DNA from 3 places in the Pseudoalteromonas sp. CF6-2 genome. Region 3 is predicted to be linked to each of the others. Evidence: predicted binding sites of a transcription regulator. Region 3 holds the regulator's gene; each other region holds the start of a gene.
The links. The regulator FliA, encoded in region 3, starts transcription of late flagellar genes. The targets are predictions, from matches to a motif close to CTAAAGNTNNNNNNNNNNNNGCCGATA.
Positions count from the first base shown of each region.

Region 1: the regulator FliA is predicted to act here: its motif matches at 1,325-1,351, upstream of pomA (flagellar motor protein PomA).
Region 2: the regulator FliA is predicted to act here: its motif matches at 1,252-1,278, upstream of L3Q70_RS10150 (VC2046/SO_2500 family protein).

Region 1 covers NZ_CP091442.1:785,586-788,867, forward strand. The annotation lists gene ispA ((2E,6E)-farnesyl diphosphate synthase) at 7-894, opposite strand; gene xseB (exodeoxyribonuclease VII small subunit) at 900-1,142, opposite strand; gene pomA (flagellar motor protein PomA) at 1,415-2,182, shown strand; gene L3Q70_RS03680 (flagellar motor protein MotB) at 2,185-3,108, shown strand; gene L3Q70_RS03685 (hypothetical protein) at 3,241-3,282, shown strand, end outside.
Region 2 covers NZ_CP091442.1:2,185,785-2,189,066, reverse strand. The annotation lists gene L3Q70_RS10170 (ion channel) at 1-151, opposite strand, end outside; gene L3Q70_RS10165 (SprT family zinc-dependent metalloprotease) at 255-941, shown strand; tRNA gene L3Q70_RS10160 (tRNA-Tyr) at 983-1,067, opposite strand; tRNA gene L3Q70_RS10155 (tRNA-Tyr) at 1,116-1,200, opposite strand; gene L3Q70_RS10150 (VC2046/SO_2500 family protein) at 1,313-1,828, shown strand; gene L3Q70_RS10145 (DUF6172 family protein) at 1,990-2,289, shown strand; gene L3Q70_RS10140 (alpha/beta hydrolase) at 2,356-2,997, shown strand; gene L3Q70_RS10135 (alpha/beta hydrolase-fold protein) at 3,000-3,282, shown strand, end outside.
Region 3 covers NZ_CP091442.1:2,512,765-2,516,046, forward strand. The annotation lists gene L3Q70_RS11690 (chemotaxis protein CheA) at 1-5, opposite strand, end outside; gene L3Q70_RS11695 (protein phosphatase CheZ) at 21-788, opposite strand; gene cheY (chemotaxis response regulator CheY) at 806-1,189, opposite strand; gene L3Q70_RS11705 (RNA polymerase sigma factor FliA) at 1,230-1,940, opposite strand; gene L3Q70_RS11710 (MinD/ParA family protein) at 1,967-2,827, opposite strand; gene flhF (flagellar biosynthesis protein FlhF) at 2,820-3,282, opposite strand, start outside.

The DNA of each region.
Region 1 (3,282 bases), 1.7 Mb from region 3:
TACGCATCAATATTTGCGTTCAACAATATAGTTGGCAAGCCTTGCCAGTTCACTCGTATCGAAATTAATCGCCTCTAAAGCTTGATGTGCCTGTGCGAGTAAATCTTGCGCTTTTTGCTTTGCGCCATCCAGTCCTAAAAGAGCGGGGTAGGTTGCTTTATTCGCTGCAATATCTGACCCTTGTGGTTTGCCAAGTGTTTCTGTATCTGCTTCGACATCTAGGATATCGTCTTGTACCTGAAAAGCCAGACCTATCGCTTGTCCAAACAAATTAAGCTGTTTTAATGTGTACTCGTCACATTGATTGGCACACAATGCACCTAGGGTTATTGCACAATTAAGCAGTGCCCCTGTCTTCAGTTGATGAATACGCTCTAATTGTTCGACACTGATTTCATTATTCGTCGCACTAATGTCAAGCGCTTGACCACCTACCATACCTTCAATACCTGAGGCTTTGCTTAATGAGGCGATCATTTTTATTTGCTGCGCTGGCGGTACAGAAAAAGGATGATTGGCAATTAAGTCAAAGGCAAGTGTTTGTAGTGCATCACCTGCAAGAATAGCGTTTGCTTCACCATACACTATATGGCAAGTAGGGCGGCCACGTCGCAGATCGTCATCATCCATTGCTGGTAAGTCATCATGAACTAGTGAATAGCTATGGATACACTCAATGGCTGCTGCAAGAATATCAAGGTCTTTTTTCTGTGCCCCCATCATCCTACCTGTTGCATAAACAAGGTATGGACGTAATCGTTTGCCGCCATTTAACACGCCATAATGAGTGGCTTCTTTTATTGTTTGTTCGGTATCTAAAGGCTGATCAAAATAGTGATTAAGTGTTGCTTCAACATCATTGCGCGCATCTTGCAGTTGGTCTATTAATTGCACTGAAATTAGTCCAAATTTGAATCGAAATTGCTCAGTGGAGCTTGGCTATCGTTACCCATAAGTATGGCAACTTTTTGTTCTGCTTGTTGTAGTTTACCTGATGAGGCATTAGCTAATGCAATACCACGTTCAAACTGCTTAAGAGATTGCTCTAATGACAAGTCACCCTGTTCCATTTGTACAACAATATTAGATAATTCATCCAAGGCTTCTTCAAAGCTCAAGTTTTCTGGTTTCTTCGCTGCCATAGTGGCCTCACTAGCTGATAGAAAGTGAGGCCAATTTTAGGGGGAATGCTAAACTAGGTCAAAGAATGATGTGTTTTTTTACGCATAAAGCAACGCCAATATGTTATTTTTACGCTTTTAGACACAAGATAAACTTGTAGCTTGAGAAACTTACATTAAAATAAAATTAATTCATTTAATGATTTAAGTATTTCAATTGCTTGCCGATAAGCAGTTAATAATAAAAATTTGATGCCTTAGGGTATCGTGCAATTGTTCCTCTGGAGGGGTATGTGGATTTAGCAACCATAATAGGTATTCTTGGTGCCATAGGCTTAATTGCTATGTCGATGGTGTTAAGTAGTGATGGCCAAGTTGCAATGTTTTATAACACCCCTTCGGTGGTCATTGTATTTGGCGGCTCTATTTTCATTGTGTTGTCAAACTTTACTATGGGTCAGTTTTTGGGCATAGGTAAAGTTGCCGCGAAAGCTTTCATGTTCAAGATAGAATCTCCAGAAGAGCTAATAGAGAAAGCTGTAGAGTTAGCAGACTCAGCCCGTAAAGGTGGTTTTTTAGCACTCGAAGAAGCTGAAATTCCTAATGGCTTTATGCGCAAGGGCGTTGATATGCTCGTCGATGGTCATGACGCCGATGTGGTTCGTGCTACCTTGCAAAAAGATATCGCACTTACTGCCACTCGTCATGAGCATGGCGCGGGACTATTTAAATCGTTAGCCGACATAGCTCCTGCAATGGGTATGATAGGCACGCTAATTGGTCTTGTTGCCATGTTATCAAATATGGATGATCCTAAAGCCATCGGTCCTGCGATGGCCGTTGCACTATTAACGACATTATATGGCGCGTTCTTAGCGAATGTGGTTGCTATTCCAATTCAGGTAAAACTAGAGCTACGTAAAGACGAAGAGGCTCTTAACCAACGCTTAATTCTCGACGCGGTACTGGGTATTCAAGATGGTCAAAACCCGAAAGTAATCGAGGGTATCTTGAAAAACTACTTAGCAGAGTCTAAACGAAAAGTGGATACTGAGGAGTAAGCATGTCTGATCAAGAGTGCAAATGTCCACCTCCGGGTTTACCAGCTTGGATGGGAACCTTCGCAGATTTAATGTCACTGTTAATGTGCTTCTTTGTACTCTTGCTTGCCTTTTCTGAAATGGATGTCCTTAAATTTAAGCAAATTGCTGGCTCAATGAAGTTTGCTTTTGGTGTGCAAAACAAAATTGAAGTAAAAGACATCCCAAAAGGAACTTCAGTAATAGCCATGGAGTTTACGCCAGGTAAACCTGAGCCTACGCCTATCGAAACAATTCAACAACAAACGGTTGAAATGACCCAGCAGATGTTGGAATTCCAAGCCGGTGATGAAAGCTCAGCAGGTGGACGTCAAGAGCAGCGTGGTAATAAGCGTGGCGGTGAGTCTCAAAGTACAGCGCAAGAACAAGCGATGGATCAATCTATTTCCGCTGCGAATCAAGAACAAACCAACGAGCTTGTGAAGAAAATTGCGCAACAACTTGAACAACAGATTATTGATGGGGCGATTGAACTAGAGTCTTTAGGCCAGCAAATTATTATTCGTATTCGGGAAAATGGCTCATTTCCTTCAGGGAGTGCGTTTTTACAGCCTAAATTTAAACCAATTATTCGAGATATTGCAACCTTGTTAAAAGACGTGCCTGGCGAAATAACGGTATCTGGTCACACTGATGATTTTCAGGTTTCCAATGAGCTATATACCAATAATTGGGATTTATCTTCAAAGCGTGCAGTTGCAGTTGCAAGTGAAATGGAAAAAGCCCCAGGTTTCGATAAATCGAGAATGGTCGTAGTGGGCCATGCTGAAACGAGGCCACTTGTTCCCAATGTTACCGATGAAGATAGAAAGCGTAACCGTCGCGTCGAAATCTCAATTATGCAAGGCAAGGCGCAAGAGTCGGATCCTATTGATGTAAGACCCTAAATCAGTTACAGTTACAATTAGTTAAAGAATGTAATGGGTATAAGAATGAAAAAGCTCGATAAATATTGCTACCTGCCAGGTAACGGTGATGGTAACGATGGTAAAACAGAAAACTGATTAAGGTCGTTACTTGTGCCTGATTGGTTCAACTCTTTTATTGTTATATTAAGTAAT
Region 2 (3,282 bases), 330 kb from region 3:
TTTTAGCGTAACGCTCCAATTTCTGCGTTAGTTCAAGCCCAGACTTATCAAATTTATTGTCGTGCCAAAAACAAAAGCCAGATCCCATATCAGTTTCTTGGCACTTTTTTCCTGTGGGAGAGGTATAACTACAACAGGGTTTATCAGGCATAAGAATGAAAACTTATTTGTTAGTCATATTTATAGATTAGCAGGTATTTTACAGGGTAAAATGTAATACCAAGATTTTATGCATTGAATTGGTTTATTTTTTGTTGGATTACACATTAAAACGCAGTAAACGTAGGAAAACAGTAGCGATTAAAGTAGCTCAGCAGCAGCTAACAGTCTACGCGCCGCACTTTGTACCACTAGGTGATATAGAGTCCTGGCTCGTATCTAAAAAAGACTGGGTACAAGCACAAATTGCTAAGCAAGCGTCACAAGCACAAATGCGGCAGTTGCCATTGGAAACGGGCGTAATAAACTTATTTAATCAACCGTTAGCAATTAAACTTAATAAAGGCAAAAGTAGTCACTGGCAACAAAATGAACGCTCAAGTGAGTTGAGCTTATCAGTGTCATCACGTGTAAAGAATACAGAGAGTAAATATTTGTCATTACTGGAAGACTTTTTACATCACAAGCTAGAGAGCTACCTTGAAATGCGTATTCACGACTACTGCTTAAAAATGCAGGAGGCCTTGCCAGAGCAGTTAAAAGTGCAACATTATAAACGTCGCTGGGGGAGCTGTAATCAACGTCGAGAGTTAACTTTCAACCTACACTTAGCCTGTGCGCCAACGTGGGTAATCGACTATGTAATTGTTCATGAACTTGCGCATTTAAAATATATGAATCACAGTTCTGTATTTTGGCAGCGTGTGAGTCGCTTTTACCCTGATTATAAAAAAGCAAGTCAGTGGTTAAAAGTAAACGGTAGTCAGTTACGATGGCAATGAGATAATAAAAAATAGATATAAAGAGAAGTCGTTTAGAAAAGTGGTGGAGGGAGCTGGATTCGAACCAGCGAAGGCTGAGCCGTCAGATTTACAGTCTGATCCCTTTGGCCGCTCGGGAACCCCTCCACACTAATTGTTATTGCATTTGGCCCCACTTAACTGAGCGTAGAAAAGTGGTGGAGGGAGCTGGATTCGAACCAGCGAAGGCTGAGCCGTCAGATTTACAGTCTGATCCCTTTGGCCGCTCGGGAACCCCTCCAATGCAACGGCGCTGATAATAGCAAACTGATTATTTAAGTAAAGAAAAAAACTAAAGAAAAATGGATTAATGCCGATAACTGGTTAATCTTGAAACTATTCGGCTAAAGTCTATGCAAATTGATGGTTTGTTACTCAATGAGAGTCAACTTGATAATCGTCTTAATAAAAGTGTTCATGAGCAACGCAGTGGAGAATTTGCTTTACTATTGGCAATGCTCTCTCATGATGTGCTCGACTTTAGTCAGTTTCATCTCCCAAAATCAGAGTTAGCTAACACCCAAATATCCGAGCAAGCGCTACGTAATGAATTAGGAGCGGGACCAAAGCAAGCATTAGCACCAGAGCAATTTGATATGCTAATTGGCGAGCAAAATGCTTTCCGTCTTCTAAGTGGTGGGCTTACAGATATACGTTTACGTCAATGTTTAAACCCAGAACCACTGACAATTCGTGATGATAAATGCCATGTGCCGTTAAATGTCATTGATAATTGCGAACCTGCGGTTAGAAAGCGTCATTACACTAATAATAGTGTTACAGAGCGACCACAAATGGATGCAGCGGCTTTTTATGATGGCTTAAAAGACGAATCAATTCATCAGCCTTTGTACTTAGCGACAGCTTAAACAATTAATTCAATTGTCATAACTTTCTTGTACGCTACAATAGGTAATATAGATAAATTTAAGCGTATTATTAAAAACTACAGCTAATTTTAAATGTGCTTGTTATAATGCGACCTAGTGGCTTTATGCCATGACTATTGAATCAAGTTATTAGGACCATAATGAAAAAAACATTCACGCTTAACCATGAGAAAATCAAATATCCTCGTATGGTTGATGCAGCCAAACACGAAGTAAAAAAATACTTAAAACGTGAACGCAACAAAACACTTCCTGAAGGGGCTGATTATTGGGCGTTTGACTGTAAGTTTGGCGAATCTGCAGAAGATGCTCAGGTTGTGCATGTGGCAGAGATCAACAAATGCATTAGCGATATTGAAGCCAAAGGACTTATGACGTTTTATGTTGAAATCTTAGCGCGTCCTGCACAGCGACAATTACAAGAGTTTGACGAAGAGTAAACGTCAAACGAGCGAATCTAAGAGTGGGCCTTATGGCCCATTTTTATTGCCTAGCTATGGATTAGTATGCGCTGTTTTTTATTACTGCTCGTTATTTGCGGATGCCAAGTCCAAGCAAATACGATTTATGATGAGCTTCCTAGTAGCTTCAATAGCAATGAGCATTATGTTTTTTATTCTCATGGTTACATCGTCGAAGGTGAGCACATTCGTCCACGCCATCCAAAATATGGCACTTATGATTTTCCTGCAATTAAAAAAGCACTAGCAGATCCAGCCTATAACTTAATTGCATACCACCGAAAAAAAGGCACGGCCCCATTTTTATTTGCTAAAAAGCTAGCTGCTGATGTCGACATCTTATTAAATGCAGGTGTTCCTGAGTCGCATATTAGTCTAGTTGGTTTTTCACGGGGTGGGGCATTATCGATACTGGCAGCCAATGAACTTAAACGCACAAATATCAACTTAATTATATTAGCAGGGTGTGCCAGTTTAATTAAAAAGCATCCATCAGTTAGGGCATACGGTAAGGTTTACTCAATCTTTGAACGTTCAGATCAGGTTGGCTCTTGCCAATTTTTAATTGATAGGAGTGAAGCCACTAAGTTCGAAGAAATAAGCATTAATACAGGACTCTCTCATGGCGCATTTTATAAGCCAAAAGATGAGTGGGTGTTACCCGTTAAGAAATGGCTAAAGGATTAACGATGCCTAATATACTTTTTATTTTGATGTTCTGTATTTTTGGGACAAGCTTTACCACTTGGGCTGAACCCTATACTTTGCCGCGCACTAATACAGTTTTGCTAAAAGATAAACATACAGAAAACGAATACCCCATTACTATCAAACTGCCTCGTAGCTATCAAAAGCAAAACCAGAAACGTTACCCAGTGGTTTATCTGTTAGATGCCAATTACAATTTACCCATAGCCTCTGGTGCCAGCCGCTTTATGATGAATTCAGGCTCTATTGAAGAGGTAATTCTTG
Region 3 (3,282 bases):
CTCATGCAGCTACTCTCCTCTTAGAAGCCCAGACTTGATAATAGATCATCAACTTCATCTTGTCCTGAGACAACATCATCGCGAGACTCTTTATCAATAATTGGCCCTTCAGGACCTGCAAGCGTATCGCTTTGTGCAGGTGCTTGTTCTATGGCCTGTTTTTCTTGTTTTTGATGACCATCTTCTTGACTGCCAAACACAGTTAAAAGATTGATTAAACTGTCTTCTACTTCGCGTACTAATTCGATGACTCGGCGTATAACTTGCCCTGTTAAGTCTTGATAATCTTGTGCCATCAGCACATTCGTCATCAAGCCTTGTAACTCATCTGTTTTAGTTTGCGAGCTGTTCATAAACTTATCTAAGCTATGACATAGCGATTTAAATTCACCGAGCTCAATTTCTCGATTCATCAAACGATCCCACGTAGGTTTTATCGTCGCTATATCGTCTGCAAGTTGCTGAGCAATTGGCAAACTTGCTTCCACTGCATCCATGGTCTTATTAGCGGCGCTTTCTGTCATTTCCATGACATAATTTAAGCGCTGTTTAGCATCGGGTATTGCTTCCGTTGTTAAGCCAGTTAAACGCGTATCGAGATCAAAGTTTTTTAGCGCTTCATGAAGTTGTCGCGTTAATTTACCAATTTCTGCAAACAGCTCTGATTGTTCTTTTGATGCTGTGTCAAGTATTAGCTTATCCGCTTTTTCTTGTTCACCATTTTCAAGATACTCAACAAGTTGACGAGCTTGCTCTAAACTTATTTGAGGCGCAGCAAGTGCTGACATAAGCCTCTCCCCTTAGATTAACCTAAACGTTCAAACACTTTTTCCAATTTGGTTTTCAGTGTCGCAGCAGTGAATGGTTTAACGATATAACCATTTACACCCGCTTGAGCAGCAGCAACAATTTGTTCTTTTTTCGCTTCAGCTGTCACCATGAGCACTGGAATATGCTTTAGGCTGTCGTCGGCACGAATAGCTCTCAATAAATCAATACCTTGCATACCTGGCATGTTCCAATCGGTGACAACAAAATCAAATTCTTGATTTTGTAGCATTGGTAATGCTGTTGAACCATCATCAGCTTCCTGCACATTGGTGAAACCTAAATCCCTTAACAGGTTTTTAATGATACGTCTCATTGTAGAAAAATCATCAACAACAAGAATTTTCATGTTTTTATCCAAAACATCCTCCGGTGAGGTTTGAACCTATATTTACTTACTACTAATTAATCCAGTCATTGATTTTTGCTTTGAGCTTAATCATCGCCTGACCATGTATTTGACTCACACGCGATTCACTTACGTCGAGTATGTGCCCTATTTCTTTTAAATTCATTTCATCGTTGTAATACAAAGATAAAACAAGTGCATCTCTTTCCGGTAACGATTGAATAGCCGTTAATAGAGATTGGTTAAACCGTTCATTTTTAACGTTATTAAACGGTTTGTCTAGTGCTAAATCTTGCCCCATAGGTGTAATAACGTCTTCATCAACACCTAAATCCTCAATACCCAGAACTTTACTAGAATTTACATCATGTAAGATATGATGGTACTCATCGAGCGTAATATCAAGTTTTTCAGCAACTTCTGTATCTTTGGGTTCTCGATTTAAAGTACTTTCTAGTGCGGCTATGGTTTCAGCAACGAGGCGTGCATTTCGGTGAACAGAGCGAGGCGCCCAATCCCCGCGACGAATTTCATCAAGCATCGCACCGCGAATGCGTATACCAGCGAAGGTTTCAAAGCTCGCTCCTTTGCCTGCATCAAAGTTTTTTGATGCTTCTATAAGGCCAATCATGCCTGATTGAATTAAATCGTCTAATTGAACACTGGCGGGTAAACGAGCAATTAAATGGCATGCCACTTTTTTGACTAAAGAGGCATGCTTTTCGACAATCGCATTCAAATTGTTTGCTGATTGATATCCCATCGCTTTATTCACCGATGTTGTCATAGTTAGCCGTTTACTAGTTTTTCAATAAAAAATTCTAAATGACCGGATGGTTGATTCGGTATTGGCCACTTAACTGCTTTTGTTGCTAATGTTTTAAATGCGACTGCTGCTGGCGAACTAGGAAACAACTCAACAATCACTTTTTGGCGTCGAGTCGATTTACGCATATTTTCGTCATACGGTATTGTTGCAACTAATTCCATAGATACATCCAAGAAACGATCGGTTACTTTTGATAGTTTAGCAAACAATTCTTGGCCTTCACGCATACTGCGGACCATATTGGCAACAATTTTAAATTTATATACACCATGTTCACGGCTCAGTACTTTAATAAGTGCATAGGCGTCGGTTATGGAGGTAGGTTCATCACATACAACCACAACGACATCTTGTGCTGCACGTGAAAAGCTTAATACCATGTCGGAAATACCCGCGGCGGTATCAACAATTAAGATATCAAACTCTGTATTTAACTCGCTAAAAGCGCGGATAAGGCCGGCATGCTCAGAAGGGCTTAGTTCCACCATGCTCTGCGAACCAGAGGTTGCAGGGACTATTTTAATCCCCGCAGGGCCTTCAACAAGGATTTCATCTAGCTCACATTCGCCAGATAAAACATGAGATAAGTTACGTTCAACACGAAGGCCAAGCATGACGTCACAATTTGCCAATCCCAAATCGGCATCAAGTACTAATACTCGATTTCCTTGCTGACCGAGTGCAATAGCGGTATTTAGTGAAACATTGGTTTTACCCACACCACCTTTGCCACCAGTCACAGCGATAACTTTAACGCCACTATTATTATTTTGATTCATTTTGCGCAGGCCGCTTGCTTGATCTAATACTGTGTTAATCATACATCCCTACTGTGCTCGACGCTACTGCTTGACGTCGTGAATGTTGTGCTTTTGCTCGTTTTAAATACAATTGCTCAGCCTTTTTCACTAGTTTTTCGGCATTTGCAACACGAATATCCTCTGGAACTCGCTGACCATTAGTAAGATACCCTATCGGAAGACGATTTTGAATCGCTATGCTGATAATCTCACCTAAACTTAGCGATTCATCCAACTTAGTGAATATACAACCACTTAGTTGCACCTTTTTAAAGTGTCTTACGGTTTCTTGCAACACATTTATTTGTGCTGTAGCACTTAATACTAAGTAACTACGAATATCAACTCGCTGATTACGCATTAGTGTATTAAGCTGCTCAGTCAAGCGTAAATCACGTTGGCTCATTCCCGCTGTGTCTATTAATACTAGTCGCTTATTACGTAAATGGTATAGCACTTCAGCCAATTCATTTGCA